Regions from separate parts of the Heyndrickxia faecalis genome, predicted to be linked through region 2. Evidence: riboswitches for the same ligand, from Rfam matches in the RefSeq annotation. Region 2 holds a riboswitch; the other holds the start of a gene.

Region 1 (6,906 bases), 1.6 Mb from region 2:
CTGTTTCTTCCAAAAAAGTGCCCGTTAAAGGCCCGAGCGAGTCCCCGGTGGAACGATCGGTGCCGATGCAGACCACCACCAATTCCCTGTTTGTACTTTTCGGAAGTGCTGATAAAATATGATTGGATATAATTTCTTTTGCCAGAACATCATCATGAAATACCTTGATACGATTGCCGCTGAATTCCAATTGTCCTTTTCTCAGATTCATATCAGCCACTCCCTCTTTGTAATAGTACCAGTATACGGAAAATCAAAAAAATCTATACATTTAACATATCTCTTTTTTGATACCCGCAACCGGCAGTTTTACACTTGATTCAGCCGCCAATCAAAAAGGTAATTTTTGAAAAGCGGAGCCGGTTGTCGAGCAAGCGCGGTTTTTTTGTTACAATAACGTTAAAAGAAATGAAGGTTGGTGGAATATGGGCCATTTTGAGACATATCTCAAACACCTCACATCCAAGTGGTTAAATGAAGATACATGGATCGAAATCGGGGAGACAGTGCTGAAGATCATTGTGGTGATGCTTGTCGCATCGCTTGTCATTAAATTCGGCAAAAAGGCGATTGGCAAAATTTTTGCAGTCCGTGCCAAAGCCCCTCTCCGGTTTTCAGAGCGGCGCGAGGCCACGTTGTTGCGGCTGATGGTGAACACACTGACCTATCTCGTCTGGTTTGTTGCCATTGTCACGATTTTGTCCATTCTCGGCATCAATGTCCAGGGGCTTCTGGCCGGTGCCGGAATTGTCGGGCTGGCTGTCGGGTTCGGGGCGCAAAGCCTTGTAAAAGACGTTATTTCCGGATTCTTTATTATCTTTGAAGACCAGTTTTCGGTCGGTGATACGGTGCAGGTCGGGAAATACGAAGGCGTTGTGGAAGAAATCGGGCTCAGGACAACAAAAATCAAAAACTGGACCGGCGAATTATACATCATTCCGAACGGCAATATTTCCGAAGTCACCAATTTGTCCATTCATAACAGCGTTGCCGTTGTGGATGTCCGTATTCCGTACGAAGAGGATATCGATAAAGCGGAAGCGGCCATTCAGGAAATACTGGTGTCATTTGCCGGACAGCACGAAGAGGTCGTGACAGAGCCTGAACTGTTGGGCGTCCAGCAGCTCGGCACCACGGATGTTACACTCAGGGTGGTAGCGGAAACCCTCCCGATGGCACACTGGTATATTGCGAGAGTGCTGAAAAAAGAAATTAAAAAAGCATTGGACGAAAATCGCATCCATGCACCTTATCCGAAAATGGTGACTTATTCCCGTACTGAGAAAGAAGAGGCATTGGCCGGCCAATTTCTAAAGGGGGATGAACATGGAAGATAAAAATTTCGGGTTGTATGATATTGTGGAAATGAAAAAGCAGCATCCGTGCGGCACAAACCGCTGGAAAATTATCCGGATGGGGGCGGATATCCGCATTAAATGTGAAGGATGTGGACATAGCGTGCTGCTGCCACGCAGGGAATTTGCCCGCAAACTGAAAAAAATCCTCGTTAAGCACGAAGAAGCATAGCCCTTTTATGGGTGTCTTTTTTTGGGAGCCGGGGTGCGGTTAAAATAAGGCCGGCAAACGAAACATGTTAACCGGGCGCATCCGGTGGCACCCCGGGGGTTTTTGATACAGCCGGGAAAAACTTGAAAGATACGAGAATGTTTGAAGGAGTGGACATAAAATGGCGTTAACAGCCGGAATTGTCGGTTTGCCGAATGTCGGAAAATCGACTTTATTTAATGCGATTACAAAAGCCGGGGCCGAATCTGCGAACTATCCGTTTTGTACAATTGACCCGAATGTCGGCATGGTGGAAGTGCCGGACGAACGGCTGGAAAAATTAACAGAACTGTACCATCCGAAAAAAACGGTCCCGACCACTTTTGAATTTACGGATATTGCCGGGATCGTCAAAGGCGCAAGCAAAGGGGAAGGGCTCGGGAATAAGTTTCTTTCCCATATCCGCCAGGTGGACGCAATCTGCCATGTCGTTCGTTGTTTTGAGGACGAGAACATTACACATGTTTCCGGGAAAGTCGATCCGATTGATGATATCGAAACGATCAATCTTGAATTGATCCTGGCCGATCTTGAAACGGTGGACAAGCGGATCGGGCGTGTAGAGAAAATCGCAAAACAGAAGGATAAAGAAGCCGTTGCCGAATATGAAGTGCTGACCAAATTAAAGGCGGCTTTTGAAGCGGAAAAACCGGCACGGGCGGTGGAACTGACCGAAGACCAGCAAAAAATCGTCAAAGGGTTCCAGCTTTTAACAAGCAAGCCGGTTTTGTATGTGGCCAATGTCGGGGAAGATGACATTCAGGATCCGTCTGCAAACCCGTATGTCGGGAAGGTGCGTGAATATGCCAAACAGGAAGGCGCGGAAGTGATTGTCATCTGTGCCCGCATTGAAGAAGAAATTGCCGAACTGGATGACGATGAGAAAAAGATGTTTTTAACCGAACTCGGCATCCAGGAATCCGGACTTGACCAGCTGATTAAAGCTGCTTACAGCCTGCTTGGCCTTGCGACTTATTTTACGGCTGGGGAACCGGAAGTCCGCGCGTGGACATTCAAAAAAGGCATGAAAGCCCCGCAATGCGCAGGCATTATTCACTCCGATTTTGAAAAAGGGTTTATCCGGGCTGAAACGGTGTCGTATGAAGATTTAATCAAATATGGCAGCGTGGCAGCAGCAAGAGAAGCCGGAAAAGTGCGCCTGGAAGGAAAAGACTACGTTGTCCAGGACGGCGATGTCATGCATTTCAGGTTTAATGTATAACAGGACTTTTGGACGAATATTCAAATTGTATTGAAAAAATTCAAATCATCCGTTAAAATAGGTATCAGTCGAATATTTTCCTTCGGGGCAGGGTGCAATTCCCGACCGGCGGTGATGAGGAAACTCAAAGCCCGTGACCCGTATTCTCCGGAATGCGGTGGATTTGGTGAAATTCCAAAGCCGACAGTGACAGTCTGGATGGGAGAAGGATCAAACGTTTCATTGGAACGTGTATTTCATGATGCCGTTTTGCCCCGCACATCTTCGTGCGGGTTTTTTGTTTTCACGGGTATATGTTGGCGGAAATTGCATACAGGAGGCATGAAAGGATTGCAAAAAGAAGATTATATGCAGCTTGCACTCCATTTGGCCGAAAGTGTGGCCGGGCAGACTTCCCCGAATCCCCCGGTTGGAAGTGTCGTCGTGAAAAACGGCACGATCGCCGGGATGGCGGCCCACTTAAAGGCGGGAGAAAAACATGCGGAAAGGCTTGCGGTGGAACAGGCCGGGCCGCTTGCAGAGGGTGCTGAAGTTTTTGTGACGCTCGAGCCGTGTGCCCATTACGGAAAGACGCCGCCGTGCGCAGATTTTTTAATTGAAAAAGGCATCAAAACAGTATATATCGCTGCATTGGACCCCAATCCGCTTGTCGCAGGCAAAGGAATAGAAAAGCTCAGGCAAGCCGGAGTAAAAGTGGAAACCGGGATATTGAAGGAACAAGCGGAAAAGTTGTACCGCCCTTTTTTCCACTTTATTCAAACGAAAACACCGTTTGTCACTGTCAAAACCGCCATGACGGCAGACGGAAAAATTGCATCTGAAACCCGTGACAGCAAATGGATCACAAGTGAAGAAGCAAGGCGTGATGCCCGCCGGTTAAGAAGCAGGCATGATGCAATACTTGTCGGCATACAAACCGTTCTCCATGATAACCCCCTTCTCACCACACGTTTGCCCCATTCCAGGAAAAATCCTATTCGCATTGTATTAGACACCCATTTGCGCATCCCGCCGGAAGCGAAAGTGCTAAGCGGCGATGCGCCAACCATTATTTTTTGCGGAAGCGATGCACCAAAAGAAAAAGAACAATGTCTGAAGCAGCTTGATGTCGAAGTGGTCCGCATGCCGCATGCCCACCTCTTGATCCGTGACGTGTTAGCAGCGCTCGGGGAAAAAGGCATCATGACTTTACTCGTCGAAGGCGGCGCGGCAGTAAACGGCTCATTTTTAAAAGAAGGCGCAGTGCAGCAGTATATTTTTTACATTGCCCCGAAAGTGATCGGCGGGAAAAACGCGCCGTCCCCTTTCGGTGGACACGGGTTTGGCAAGGTGGCCGATGCTTTGCCGCTCCGGTTTGAAAAAGTGGAACAGATCGGGCCTGATTTAAAAATCACGGCTGCCGTCCAAAAGGAGGTGCCGGCGCATGTTTACAGGGATTATTGAAGAAATCGGCATATTGAAACGTGTGGAAAGAGGCCCCCGCTCCCTTAAGCTTGCCGTACAGGCCAGGACGGTTCTCCAAGATGTACGGCTTGGCGACAGCATTGCAGTGAACGGTGTTTGCTTAACCGTCACATCCTATACGCCAAATGCATTTACGGCTGATGTCATGCCTGAAACATTTTTCAGCACGGCATTGGCCGGGCTGAACATCGGCAGCAAGGTCAACCTTGAACGGGCAATGGCTGCAGGCGGGCGGTTCGGCGGGCATTTTGTCACAGGGCATGTTGATGGCACGGGCACGGTCTGTTTGAAACAAAGGATGGAAAATGCCGTTTATATCACGATTTCTGTTCCCTCCTCCCTGTCCGCCTTTCTGATCCCAAAAGGCTCGGTTGCACTCGACGGCACCTCCCTGACTGTGTTCGGGGCTGCGGACGGGCAATTAACCGTTTCATTGGTGCCGCATACGCAGCAGCATACGATATTGCCGGAAAAAAAGATTGGCGATGCCGTGAATATTGAATGCGATATTTTGGCCAAGTATATGGCAGGGCTGTTCAGGAACGGAGAACGGGCGGAAAAAGAGAGCGGCATGATGGCGCTCTTAAAAGACCAAGGTTTTATGTAAACAAAGGGGTGAAAAACTTGTTTCATACCATTGAAGAAGCAGTAGAAGACTTAAAGGCCGGAAAAGTCGTGATTGCCGTCGATGATGAAAATAGGGAAAACGAAGGTGATTTTATCGGCCTTGCGGAAAAAGCGACACCGGAAATGATCAATTTGATGGCCAAAGCAGGACGCGGGCTCATCTGTGCACCGATTACGGCGGAAAAAGCACAGCAGCTCGATCTTTACCCGATGGCACGGCAAAATACCGACAGCCATGAAACGGCCTTCACCGTGAGCATTGACCATGCTGCCACCCGGACCGGCATCAGCGCATTTGAACGTGCCAAAACGGTCCGGCACCTGGCAGAAGACGCGGTAAAAGCCGAAGACTTTCACCGGCCGGGGCATATTTTCCCGTTAGTGGCCAAAGCAGGCGGCGTCCTGGAACGGTCTGGCCATACGGAAGCAGCCGTTGACCTGGCAAAACTGGCAGGCGCAAATCCGGCAGGCGTAATATGCGAAATCATGAATGAAGACGGCACGATGGCCCGCCTTCCCCAGCTGGAGGAAATCGCCAAAAATTCCGGCATAAAACTGGTGACGATCCAATCGTTAATCGAGTACAGAAAAAAACATGAGAAACTGATTCAAAAAGAAGCGGAAATCACGCTGCCGACGCGTTACGGCACGTTCCGGGCTGCCGGTTACAAAGATTTGCTGTCAGGGGGAGAACATGTTGCCCTTATAAAAGGGGAAGTAAGCAGTGAAGAGCCGGTGCTGGCAAGGATCCATTCCGAATGCCTGACCGGTGATTGTTTCGGTTCCCTCCGTTGCGACTGCGGCCCGCAGCTTGCCCGGAGCCTTGCGCGGATTGAAAAAGAAGGGCGCGGTGTCCTCGTTTATATGCGTCAGGAAGGCCGGGGGATCGGGCTTCTGAATAAATTGAAAGCTTACCGGCTGCAGGAAAAAGGATTGGATACAGTGGAGGCCAACCGCCGGCTTGGATTTCCGGCAGATATGCGCGACTACTGCATCGCTGCGCAAATTTTAAAAGATCTCGGGGCAACACAAGTCCGGCTTTTAACAAACAATCCTGATAAAGTGGAGGCATTAACGCGTTACGGTATCCGAATTGCGGAAAGAGTGCCGGTTGAAATCGCGCCTGTCCGTGAAAATGAAGGATATTTGCGTACGAAAGCGGAAAAAATGGGGCATTTGCTGCATATATAGGAGGAGATCAAAATGGGACAAATATTTGAAGGCAATCTGGTTGGAACCGGCTTAAAAATCGGCATGGTTGCTGCCCGCTTTAATGAATTCATTACAACAAGGCTTGTAAGCGGGGCAAAGGATGCATTATTAAGGCATGGCGTTAAAGAAGAAGCAATTGATCTTGCCTGGGTACCGGGCGCGTTTGAAATCCCGCTGGCGGCAAAAAAAATGGCAGAAACGGACAAATATGATGCCGTATTGGCACTTGGCGCGGTGATCCGCGGCGCGACCCCGCATTTTGAATATGTAAGTGCAGAAGCGGCAAAAGGAGTCGCCCATGCAAGCCTTTCTACAGAAACACCTGTCATTTTCGGGATTCTGACAACCGACACGATTGAACAGGCGATTGAGCGAGCCGGGACGAAAGCAGGCAATAAAGGCTGGGATGCGGCAGTGAGCGCGATCGAAATGGCGAATGTCATCCGGAAAATAGAAGCATAAATTTGAAAAGGGTGTTATTGCTTTTGATGTAAAAACTTAAGTCCGTTTTATAAAAAAGCCCTTGCGAAAGGAACGTATGTTTGATAAAATAGGGATGTCAGCGATAGCAAAAAGCGGGATGGAGTCTTAAGACAATTGATTTTGCCTGCGGGATATGGTATACTTACGACTTGTGAGTAATGAATGCTTGAACCATTGCTCCTTGCCCTTTTGAATAAAAGGGCCGCATAGTCCATAAGGAGGTGACAAACAGATGAGAAAGTACGAAATTATGTACATTATCCGCCCAAATATTGAGGATGAGGCAAAAAAAGCGCTTGTTGAGCGTTTTGACAATGTCCTCAACAACCAGG
Region 2 (6,906 bases):
ATGACCATTCTGCTGATGGTTGCCTGCGTTCTGCTCATCCTGACGGTACTGTTGCTCAAGTTTTTTGAAGAATACCATATCAATCAGATTGAGCAGGATTTGTCCAATACGGCGCAAAAAATCTCGGGGATTATGGAGGAGCACCCAAGCGGAAAGATCGGGAAAGAAATTGCCCTCGGCGTTCTGGACCAAAACGAGAAAGTCATGATCGTTTACCGCAAAAATGATATCTTTTATCCGTCCGGTTCCAAATCATACAAAGGGATTCCGTACGCGTCGATTTTAAAGGACAAGCAGCTGTCCCAAGTGTTTAGCGAAAAGAAGAAAGTGAGCAAAGAGTTAACCCCTTCTGGCGGGTCTTCCCGCAATAAGTACCATCATGTGATTGTGACGGCCGTCCCGCTTCATGTGAAGGGGGAAGAACCGGGCGCGGTATTTGTTTACCAGTCATTGGAAGTGCTTCAGGAAATGACGCGGCAAACGACAAAAATCATTTTGCTCGGTGCAGGCATTGCCATTATTTTAACGACCGGCTTTGCTTTCTTCCTTTCAAAAAGGATTGGCGGGCCATTGCATAAAATGCGGGAAGCGGCTTTTGAAGTGGCAAAAGGGCGTTTTGACAAAAAGGTGCCGATTTTAACCCGTGATGAAATCGGGGAACTGGCGACCGCTTTTAATACGATGGGGCGACAGCTTAAATTTAATATGGACGCCTTAAAGCAGGAAAAAGAGCAGCTGCGGAATATTTTAAGCAGCATGGCCGATGGTGTTTTGACCTTTAACCGGGACGGCGCCATTTTAATCATGAACCCGCCGGCTGAGATGTTTCTTCAAAACTGGTATCATAACCAGGCTGCAAAAGATGCTCCACTTCCTGAAGGGCTGTCCGCATTGCTTGCAAAAGTGGTCGAAACGGAGAAAGAACAGACGGATGAAATTGAAATCAACGGCCGGTACTATGTTATGATTGCAAGCCCGCTTTATAATTTGTCTCGGATCCGCGGCGTTGTCACCATTATCCGCGATATGACGGAAGAACGGAAGCTGGACAAGCTGCGCGATGATTTTATCGCAAACGTTTCGCACGAATTGCGGACGCCGGTTGCCATGCTGCAGGGATACAGCGAAGCGATCATTGATGATATTGCGGCAAGTGAAGAAGAAAAGAAAGAATTTGCCAAAATCATTTACGATGAAACGCTCAGGATCGGCCGGCTTGTCAATGAGCTGCTCGATCTGGCAAGAATGGAAGCAGGGCATTTTTCGTTTAGAATGGAGCCGGTCTCATTCAACAGTTTCATCGAAAGAGTGACACATAAATTTAACGGCATCGCGAAAGAAAAAGGAATCGACCTCGTTTGCGAGACTTCGGACAGCGATCTCACCCTTGAAATCGATGCCGACAGGATTGAACAGGTGCTGACGAATTTAATTGATAACGCCCTCCGGCATACTTCCCCGAACGGTTACGTCAAAGTAAAAGAGGAAGAAGCACCCGGCGGCGTATATGTACACGTCGAAGACAACGGATCCGGTATTCCGGATGAAGATTTGCCGTTTGTATTTGAACGCTTTTACAAAGCGGATAAAGCAAGGACGCGCGGCAAATCGGGAACAGGGCTGGGCCTTGCGATTGCCAAAAACATTGTCGAAGGGCATGGTGGCCGGATCTTTGTCAAAAGCAAATTAGGGGAAGGGACCACCTTTTCATTTTTCCTTCCAAAAAAAGGCTGACCTCTGCGCCGGGTCTGCCTTTTTTTGTATATTTTCCCGTTTTTTGCGCATCTTAGAAGATGGCTTTGCTTGAAACGGAATTGAAAAAATGAAAATGGGGTGGATCAATTGCCGGCATACATCAAAATATGCCTTTTCGTTTCATTGACAGCTGCATGCCTGGGGTTTGCCTGTTCGGCAAATGACGTAGCCGCATCCGGGTCGGTTATCCATGAAGCGACAAAAGACTGGATTTTTCCGGCGGCAGGGACGATCTCCGACACATTTAACACAAGATACGGCACACATAAAGGGCTTGATATTGCCGGAAGATACCGCGCAAAAGTATTCAGCGCCCAAGAAGGTACCGTTATCCGTTCCTATCTGTCCGCATCCTACGGCCATGTTGTTTTTATCCGCCATCCGTCCGGTTATGAAACGGTTTACGCCCATCTTGCCGGAAGGGCAGTGAGAGCGGGGCAGCATGTTGAAAAAGGAAAGGTGGTCGGCTATATGGGTTCGACCGGCCATTCAACTGGTATCCATCTTCATTTTGAAGTGCATAACGGGCCATGGACGCCGGATAAGAAAAACGCCATTGACCCGTTTTTGATCTTCGGACCAGGCGCGCCGGGCCAGACGGTTTCCGCCAAGACCCATGATCCTTACGGGGTTTTTGCTGCTTCCACCGTCCCTCAGCCTGCAGCTTACACTGTGAAAAAAGGCGACACGCTCTGGAACATTGCCCTCCATTTTCATACGAGCGTGGGAAGGCTGAAAAGCTGGAACAAATTGCGGTCGGACCGGATTATGGCCGGCCAGGTGCTGAAAATAAAAAATGAATGAAAGTGATGCGGAATGCTTCACAAAATGGCAGCCGGCATGTATAATAAGCTTGTAATCAAAATTTCATACGATTTATCTTCGGGGCTGGGTGAGATTCCCGACCGGCGGTGATAAGGCAGTTGCCTTTCAGTCCGCGAGCCGGATTTCCGGCAGGATTTGGTGAAATTCCAAAACCGACAGTATAGTCTGGATGGGAGAAGATAAGGGTTGCCAGTGTTTAATGACGTATTAAACGCTTATTTGGACTCGCCTATTACAAAGCCCCCGACATTTTGTCAGGGGCTTTTCATTTTGGTCCGCGGCACCTTTCTTCCTTTGATGATAAATCGGTCACAAGGAGAGAGGAAGTTTAAATGAAGAAATGGGATGTAAAGCAATTCGTTGCGGTCGCGTTGCTCAGTGCTCTGGCTTTTATGCTGATGTTTATTAAATTTCCGGTTCCGCCTTTTCCATCGTTTTTAACAGTGGACTTCAGCGACATTCCGGTATTGGTGGCAGCCCTTCTTTACGGGCCGATGGCTTCTGTTGTAGCGGAACTAATCAAAAATATCCTGAATTATTTATCACTCGGCAGTGAAGCAGGGGTACCGATCGGGAATGTGGCAAACTTTTTTGCAGGGATGCTGTTCGTCCTGCCGACATATCTCATTTACAAACGGATGCGGACAAAAAAAGGCATGACTGTAGGTCTAGTCACTGGCACGGTATCCATGTCGGTATGTATGAGCATTTTAAATTATTTCGTCATTTTACCGGCTTACCTGTACTTCATGAACTTTTCGGTCGGGAATGTAAAAGCGTATATTGTGGCGGGCGTGCTGCCTTTTAATCTTGTGAAAGGCCTCATCGTGACGGCTTTGTTTATGCTCATGTTTACAAAAATGAAAAATTGGATTGACAAAGCATCCGCCATTGGGGGGAAAAGAATATGAAAAAAAGCAGGCTCAAACGGCCTGCTTTTTTTCATTCGTATTTTAACGGATCGCCATCAAAAGGCTTGTCGGAAACTTTAATCGATTCTGTCGGGCATCCTTCAAAGGCATCCATCAGGTCATCTTCCAATATTTCCGGGACTTCCGCAGTGCCTTTATTATCATCCAAAATCACAAAAGAAAGCCCTTCATCGTCATAGTCGAAAATATCAGGAGCGCTGGCGGAACAAGCGCCGCAAGCGATGCATGTATCTTTGTCCACGATTGTAAACTTTGCCATTTTGATTCCTCCTCGTTGTTCAATCATGGCAGAAAAGAAAAACGGGCAGCCTCGTCATGTGCACGAAGGCATGCCGGTGTTTCTCCTTCATTTTAAAACTCTTTTTTTCTTATTTCAATAGCGGGCTGGCGGAGTTCGTGAAACCTGTCGAATCAATGAAAAAAATGGTAAACAAATCGCCGGTTTCCATGTTAAAATAGAACCAACCCCCGATTTTTCCTTGCACTTCCCCCTTTTTTCAGCTAAAGAACAGGAGAGGATTCAGATGCCTTTTTTACAGGCTGTATTGCTGGATTGCTTCAGCAACCTGAATGGAGAACGCACCCCTTATGCTGTTTTTCATCTATTAAACGGCAAAAAATCAGCACAGACGATCCAGGATTCCCATTTTTTCAAGATTGGCAGGCTCTTTCAAACGTTTCCATTTATTTCCCGTGAGGCTTTCACACGCGAAGTAGAGGCCCTATTAAAAGCCGGGTTGCTGCAAAAAAGCGGCCCGGATGCCTGCGTGGTCACAGAAAAAGGTGCTGCCCTGCTTTTGGCAACCGGCAGGATGGAAGAACGGTTTCCTTACCTGGACGGCTTGAAATACCAGGATTCGGCAAATCTGTTTTGGAAAAGGTTGAATCTCATTACCCAGGCCGTATCCAACTTAGTGTATGGAAATAAAGTATATTATCCGGTTCAAAGGGACCCGGCTCTTCAGGCTTGGGCAAAAAACTGGCTGAAACAGCATGCAAAAAGCAGGATTGCGTTAGCGGAGCATTTGTACCGTGAATTTTACCGTCTGTTTTCCGGCAGCCCGCCGGAAAAGCCTGAAATTTTTGTCCTTCGGTTGACGGGTGCGGGCCGGATCGGATATACGATCACGCAGGCTGCCTCCGCCCTGCACCTTGATCCTGTAGAGTACTGGTACCGGTTTTTGCATTTGCTTCATTTTATCGTCCGGCGCATCCTCGGAGATCCTGAAACATTCCGGTATTTATACCAAATGCTTCACGATGTGCAAAAGGCCTTGCCACTGACCCGGTCTGCCGCGGTGACATTTGGCTTCTTGAAGCAAGGGAAAACGATTGCGGAAATCAGCACGCTGAGAGGGTTAAAACAAAGCACGATTGAAGACCATTTGATTGAAATCGCGTTAACGGTCCCGGATTTTCCGCTGAACCGGTATGTGCCAAAGGATGAAGAACAAAAGATCATCCGGGCAGCCGCTGATTTAAATACAAAGAAATTAAAACCGATTAAAGAAAAAGTAGGGGACATCCCGTATTTCCATATTCGCCTTGTATTGGCAGAAAGGATGGGCCGCAGTGGATCTTTTAAGCTTTTTGAAAAGTAAGTTCGGGTTCAGCGCATTCCGGCCAGGGCAGGAAGAAGTCATCCGTTCACTGCTGGACGGTAAAGATACACTGGCGATGCTTGCGACCGGTACCGGAAAATCTTTATGCTACCAGTTGCCTGCCTATTTGCTGGACGGATCCTGCATCATTGTTTCTCCGCTTTTATCGCTCATGCAGGACCAGACAGAGCAGATGAAAATGCGCGGCGAAAAAAGTGTGGTTGCGTTAAATTCGTTTTTAACCGGTCCGGAGCGGGAAGCGGCCCTTGCGCATCTGGGCGCTTTCAAATTCATCTTTGTCTCGCCGGAGATGCTGCACAACCGCCATGTCCTCGGAAAATTAAAAACCATCCGGACTGCGCTCTTTGCAGTCGATGAAGCGCATTGTATTTCCCAGTGGGGTCATGATTTCAGGCCGGAATACTTAAACCTTGGCGAAGTCCGGAAACAATTGGGCACACCGCTTACCCTAGCTCTGACCGCCACAGCAACAGAACAGGTGAGGGACGATATTTGCAAGTATCTTGGCTTAAAAGACCCAAACCGGTTTATTTATTCTGTCAACAGGCCCAATATCGCCATTAAAATAGACCGGATTCCTTCATACCGCGAAAAAGAGGAAAAACTAGTTGCCTATGCGAAAAACTTGCAGAAGCCCGGCATCATCTATTTTTCAAGCAAAAAGGCGGCTGAGGAAATGGCGGCGCGGTTAAGGCAGGAGGGGATCGCCGAAGCGGCCGCCTATCACAGCGGCATTGACCAGGAGCAAAGAATTTTGATCCAGCAGCAGTTTATTTACGGACAGATCAAGATCATTTGTGCGACAAGCGCGTTTGGCATGGGGGTGAACAAAGCAGATATCCGCTTTGTCATCCATTTTCACCTGCCGTTGCAGATGGAAGCCTATCTGCAGGAAATCGGTAGAGCCGGGCGGGACGGGCTCCCGAGCATTGCCGTCCTTTTGTATACGGAAGGGGATGAACGGCTCCCGCTTCAGCTGATCGAGGCTGAGCTTCCGACTGATGCACAATTGGCCGCTTTCAGCAGATGGAAAGGAGATTTGAAGGAAGCCGGGGCGGCGCTTGGATGCACGGAACCGCAACTCCGGTTTCTGCTGCACCATAGAGTGCTTAACCTGCCGGAAGAAGCATGGACCCGGGAGGTTGCAGCCATCCGGGACGAGCGGATGGCGTACAAGCGCCGGAAGTTAAAGGAAATGGTGCAGATGGTCCGGTCTTCGTCATGCCGCCGCTCGGAAATTTTACGGTATTTCGGTGAACCGCCCGCTGCTGGCAATGAAGCGTGCTGTGACATTTGCGGCCTTGAAACAGCCTTATATGAAAGCAATCAAAAAAGCGGGGGCACCCTCGAAACCGTTCCTGCATGGGAATTGCTTTTGCAGGACCTATTCAGAAAAGGGGAACAAAAATGGCACGAAGAAAACAGGCGGATTTGATCAAGGAACTCACAGACCGGGAACTTACTTTTCACTTAATTTTGACACAGCTGATTCTCCTGTTTGCTGCCGCTTTGCTCGGATTTCTGTTATTTCCGGATGGCAAAGCATTTTTTCAGCACTTTCATATGTCATTTGCGAAATGTGCATACGGTTTATTAAACGGAGTTGCTGTCGTTTTTGCGGATACTTTGCTCATGAAATGGCTCCCGAAAGCGTATTATGATGACGGGGGCGTGAATGAGCGGATTTTTAAAACCCGTTCGGTTCCGTCTATTATTGCTTTAACGGCGCTGATCGCGGTGGCGGAAGAGCTCTTGTTTCGGGGCGCCATCCA

The links. Region 2 has a riboswitch for FMN ahead of ABR335_RS08500 (ECF transporter S component). Riboswitches for the same ligand answer to the same signal wherever they lie in the genome.
Region 1: another riboswitch for FMN. It lies ahead of ribD (bifunctional diaminohydroxyphosphoribosylaminopyrimidine deaminase/5-amino-6-(5-phosphoribosylamino)uracil reductase RibD); the one in region 2 lies ahead of ABR335_RS08500 (ECF transporter S component).

The regions. Positions count from the first base shown of each region.
Region 1 covers NZ_CP158453.1:114,147-121,052, forward strand. Annotated here, with positions in the region: gene yyaC (spore protease YyaC) at 1-211, opposite strand, end outside; gene ABR335_RS00570 (mechanosensitive ion channel family protein) at 426-1,337, shown strand; gene ABR335_RS00575 (DUF951 domain-containing protein) at 1,327-1,527, shown strand; gene ychF (redox-regulated ATPase YchF) at 1,688-2,788, shown strand; FMN riboswitch at 2,863-3,002, shown strand; gene ribD (bifunctional diaminohydroxyphosphoribosylaminopyrimidine deaminase/5-amino-6-(5-phosphoribosylamino)uracil reductase RibD) at 3,110-4,231, shown strand; gene ABR335_RS00590 (riboflavin synthase) at 4,212-4,859, shown strand; gene ABR335_RS00595 (bifunctional 3,4-dihydroxy-2-butanone-4-phosphate synthase/GTP cyclohydrolase II) at 4,877-6,070, shown strand; gene ribH (6,7-dimethyl-8-ribityllumazine synthase) at 6,083-6,553, shown strand; gene rpsF (30S ribosomal protein S6) at 6,807-6,906, shown strand, end outside.
Region 2 covers NZ_CP158453.1:1,758,345-1,765,250, forward strand. Annotated here, with positions in the region: gene ABR335_RS08490 (ATP-binding protein) at 1-1,734, shown strand, start outside; gene ABR335_RS08495 (peptidoglycan DD-metalloendopeptidase family protein) at 1,834-2,559, shown strand; FMN riboswitch at 2,630-2,765, shown strand; gene ABR335_RS08500 (ECF transporter S component) at 2,913-3,491, shown strand; gene ABR335_RS08505 (ferredoxin) at 3,523-3,771, opposite strand; gene ABR335_RS08510 (helix-turn-helix domain-containing protein) at 4,037-5,113, shown strand; gene ABR335_RS08515 (RecQ family ATP-dependent DNA helicase) at 5,085-6,569, shown strand; gene ABR335_RS08520 (CPBP family intramembrane glutamic endopeptidase) at 6,542-6,906, shown strand, end outside.